DNA from 2 places in the Phormidesmis sp. 146-33 genome. Region 1 is predicted to be linked to the other one. Evidence: riboswitches for the same ligand, from Rfam matches in the RefSeq annotation. Region 1 holds a riboswitch; the other holds the start of a gene.

Region 1 (2,200 bases):
GGAATCTGAATTTTCGCGTTTTAATTGGTAGGTTTTTAACATGTTCTCAATGAGCGGGGAAAGATCTTCAGGTGGAATGTTTGAGTAAAGGATTTGACCGAATTTTGTATGATCTTCAGCGTTGTCTCGAATGTAAATATCATAGACGGCAGCGTTATCGTCGGTTTCTATTCCTAGTAACGTAATGTCACTTTCAGTATGTTGGGCACAGGATTTTTTGCAACCGCTAAAGTGTAAATTAATCGGTCGATCGAGCGTAACTTTTCCTTGCAAATCTTCGACTAACGCGATCGCATCTTGCTTAGTTTCTGTCGCCGAAGACACGCAGCCAGCCTTACCCGAACAGGCGACGATCGCACCCCAAAAACTTCTTTCTGACCAGTCCAGTCCCAACGCTTTTATCCCTTGCTGGACTTGGGGAAGCGATTGCTCTCGGATTCCTGGAATCAGCACATTTTGCCAGGGCGTTAGGCGCAGTTCACCCGATCCAAATTGCTTCGATAGGTTAGCTAATCCTTTTAATTGAACTGCTTCTAATCGTCCCAGAGGCAGCACAAGTCCGACATAAAATAGTCCTGGTTGACGTTGAGCGTGAATTCCTAAATGCTGATAGGAAGGGGAAGATTTCTTTAATTTCACCTCACAATCCTGAAACTTAAACGGCAAGCGCTGTTCTACTTTTTGTAGGTAAGATTCAACCCCAAACTCATGTAGAATGTCTCTCAATCGAGGCTTGCGGCGATTAATTAAAGGGGTTAGATCGCAATACACTTCAGTCAGCGCCAGTAAAGTTGGCAGAACCTGATCGGGTTGAATTGCTACGCCCACACCCAGCGGTGAGGTTCCCCGGTTTCCCAAACTGAGAGCGAGATGAAACTGATTTTTAACCGCAGAAAAGGCAATATCGTTGGGTCGATCGCGCACCGAAACCACTTCACCACCGTCAAAACAAACGCTAAATTTAGCCGACAAAATCGCAAATTCTGGATGAGCAATAATGGTTTGATTCCATTCAGAAACTAAAGGACGCACGTCGATCGCTGCCTGTCGATCGCTGCCCGCAGTCGGACTGCTCATAATGTTGCGAAGGGCATCCACTTCGGCGATCGGAGAAGCCAGCCCAATGGTTTGTAACTGCGTCAATGCCTCTGGCGAAATCTTGCTCTCACGGATTTGCACATTCGCTCGATTGGTCACATCCACAAAGCCGCCACCAAACTGATCTGCGAGATTGGCGATCGCTTCACACTGCTCAACATTGAGAACGCCGCCCGGAATCCGCAAGCGTGACAAAACGCCATCTGCGGCCGATGTGGCATAAAATAACCCTGGACAGGCAGTAAATTGGGACGATATCACTGAAACTCCTTCTCCGTGCGACGCAGAGAATCTCAAACAACATGCCTGATGACATTCCTAGAGTTGGCATTCTGACTTGGGCTTGCCCATTACAGTTGCGGCACAGTATCGGAATCTCACCGAACTTTCCCAACCCTAAGCTTCAGTAACTTAGCATGAGAACGGATCGAGAATCCTGCATCCTTAACGTTTTGTCGGATTGAAGGCGATGAGTTTGGACTTGGAGAAAAAGTGGCTGTCTGTGGTGGGAATTGGCGAAGACGGGCTGGCTGGATTGTCTGCGATTGCTCGTTCTCTCGTCGATCACGCAGAAATTTTGGTAGGGGGCGATCGACATTTGGCGATGATTTCAGAGAGCGATCAACGGGAGAAGATTGTCTGGGCGACTCCAATTCACCATTCTGTAGAAGAAATCATGCAGCGACGGGGACAGGCGATCTGTGTTTTGGCGAGTGGCGATCCCATGTGCTACGGCATTGGGGTGATGCTGACGCGCAAAATTCCTCTGGCAGAAATGACGATCGTTCCTGCTCCATCGACTTTTAGCCTGGCCTGTTCTCGTCTGGGATGGTCGCTGACTGAAGTTGAAACGCTGAGTCTGTGCAGTCGTCCGCTTGCGTTGCTGAATGCGTATCTCTATCCCGGTGCAAAGCTGCTAGTCTTGAGCGAAGGCAAACAAACGCCCGCGATCGTCGCCCGTCTACTCACCGAAAAAGGCTTTGGAAACAGTTCTCTCACCGTTTTAGAGCGTTTGGGCGGCGCGAGAGAACGCATCCTTCAAAGCATCGCTTCCGACTGGAATCAGACCGAATTAGACGACTTGAACGCGATCGCCATTCAA
Region 2 (2,200 bases), on a different contig from region 1:
CTGCCAGATGTCTGTTTGCACAAAAGATAAATTAGATAATGCAACGCTATTGATAACAAATGCTGGCAAACTCGTAAGCAAAAATCCAACAGGAATGGAAAGAAGCCGCAAATAGATTGAGACTGGAATTTTGGCATAAACGACAATCCAGATGCTCACCCAAGCAGTAATAAGGATCTGTATGGGAGTAGAAGTGCAATAGGTAATCGACAAAAGCACGATCGCAAACAGCAACTTTTGACTCGGTGGCAAGTGGCGTAGTCGATTGGTGTAAGCGATCGTATCAATTTGCAGGGTCATGTTTGGCAGAATACAGGCTATTGATCATCCTTGCGCTGCTGCGATCGACCTTTGTATAAGCCCAGAATGTAACCTGTGATGCCTGCCCCGATCGCCGCTTGAGCTGCAAATAAGAAAGTTTGCACTTCGGGGCCAGAATCCTTGAGCACAGGCTGAAACCAGGGTTTGTAGTCCGGTCGAATCTCTTGAATTGCAGTTGAATTGTGACCGTCGGTTGCTCCAAACTCTCTGCCCTGGAGAACTAACAAAGGGCCAAGCGATAAAACAACTACGCCGATGAGTAATAGCCAGTTCGATCGTTTATTCATCATTATTGTGGTTCTCTTAATGCTTTCAGGGTTTGCAGTTCTTGTTCTCCATAATGCTGTAGCCAGTTCCAAACTAGTACCGTGAGCAACCCTTCAGTCACGGCTAGGGGAACTTGGGTAATGGCAAAAATACCTGCAAACTTGAGAAATGACGCAATAAAGCCACCTTGCACAGCAGGAAATGCTAATGCAAGTTGTACGGCGGTTACCAGATACGTGATCAAATTTGCCAACGCCGCGGCTAAAAAGATTGCAACCTTTTGATACCCAGTTCGCAATACAAGATGGTAGGTGAAATAGGCCACGTAAGGACCCACGATCGCCATCGACACCATATTTGCACCCAGCGTTGTCAAGCCTCCATGCGCCAGCAACAACGCCTGAAAGAGCAAGATTAATCCCCCCAGCACAGACATCACGGAAGGGCCAAACAAAATTGCGCCCAGCCCAGTCCCCGTCGGGTGAGAACAGCTTCCCGTCACCGAAGGAATTTTGAGCGCTGACAAGACGAAGGTGAATGCGCCTGATAATGCCAGCAGTAGTTTGAGTTCGGGGTTTTGTTGAGTAATGCGGGTGAGCGATCGTAGCCCCAGCAAAAAGAACGGCAGCGCGACCGCCCACCAAAAGATTGCCCACCACACAGGCAAAAACCCTTCTGAAATGTGCATCGCGTAAGCAGGACTTGCTGAAGCTAGAAAAAGATAGCAACTTAAGCCAGCCATCAATCCCAGGCTGACCCATTTTCGACGTGTCTTCATCCTGTACCTCGCAGATAAGACGATGGGCGCGATCGGCAGGCATTCTGGCTCAAGAGTAGATTGATGAACGAATCAAAACTCTCTTACAGTTGCGGGACAGCGGTAGAATCACACTACACTTTCCCTGTTTCCTCCGACGGCTGCTCCCCGTCAGAACCGATACGTGGAATTTAGCATACTGGATCAAAAGCAAATTAGAAAGGAATTTGCCTCGATCGTTACACTGCGGTTTTCGCAACAGTCTGGCTGGCGGTTCAAACCGCGCCTACAAGAACGACTCATAGCAATTTACTCAGTGACAGTCAGGCTAACTTTGGCTTCTCGAAGATCATTAAATGCTGCTGAGGTAAACCGTTTCTAGTTTCCTGATAGATTAATCCGACTTCTGCCATTTCTTTTTTGACTTGTGCTTGCGTCATTTTGTGCAGCGCTTTGATCAAAATTAAAGGATTCTCATCGCGATATTCAACAAGCGCCACTTTTCCTCCGGGTTTTAAGGACTTGACGATCGCCGCCATCATCTCTTGGGGATACTCAAATTCATGATATGCATCGACCATCAACGCCACATCAACACTGTTTTCGGGCAGATTGGGATTGGTGACACTGCTCAAAATAGGCTCGACGTTGGCAATGTGTTTTTTGGCTTTGAGGTCGTTGAGAATCTCGATCATTTCGGGCTGAATGTCTACTGCAAACACCTTGCCCTGAGACAGACGAGGCGCAATCCGAAAGCTAAAATAACCCGTCCCTGCACCAATGTCGGCAACCACATCGGTCGGTTTGAGATCGAGGGCAGTGATCACTTTTTGCGGTTGTTCTTCGCCCGATCGT

Evidence for each region. A riboswitch is a leader RNA that binds a small molecule or an ion and turns the genes downstream of it on or off. The one in region 1 is predicted to bind cobalamin.
Region 2: linked by a shared signal. The riboswitch ahead of ACJ2PR_RS23110 (energy-coupling factor ABC transporter permease) and the one ahead of cobG (precorrin-3B synthase) in region 1 are both predicted to bind cobalamin.

The regions. Positions count from the first base shown of each region.
Region 1 covers NZ_JBJPHU010000113.1:10,433-12,632, reverse strand. Annotated here, with positions in the region: gene cobG (precorrin-3B synthase) at 1-1,359, opposite strand, end outside; adenosylcobalamin-variant (AdoCbl-variant) riboswitch at 1,416-1,506, opposite strand; gene cbiE (precorrin-6y C5,15-methyltransferase (decarboxylating) subunit CbiE) at 1,568-2,200, shown strand, end outside.
Region 2 covers NZ_JBJPHU010000069.1:4,287-6,486, reverse strand. Annotated here, with positions in the region: gene cbiQ (cobalt ECF transporter T component CbiQ) at 1-300, opposite strand, end outside; gene ACJ2PR_RS23115 (energy-coupling factor ABC transporter substrate-binding protein) at 318-611, opposite strand; gene ACJ2PR_RS23110 (energy-coupling factor ABC transporter permease) at 611-1,366, opposite strand; cobalamin riboswitch at 1,384-1,542, opposite strand; gene ACJ2PR_RS23105 (class I SAM-dependent methyltransferase) at 1,669-2,200, opposite strand, start outside.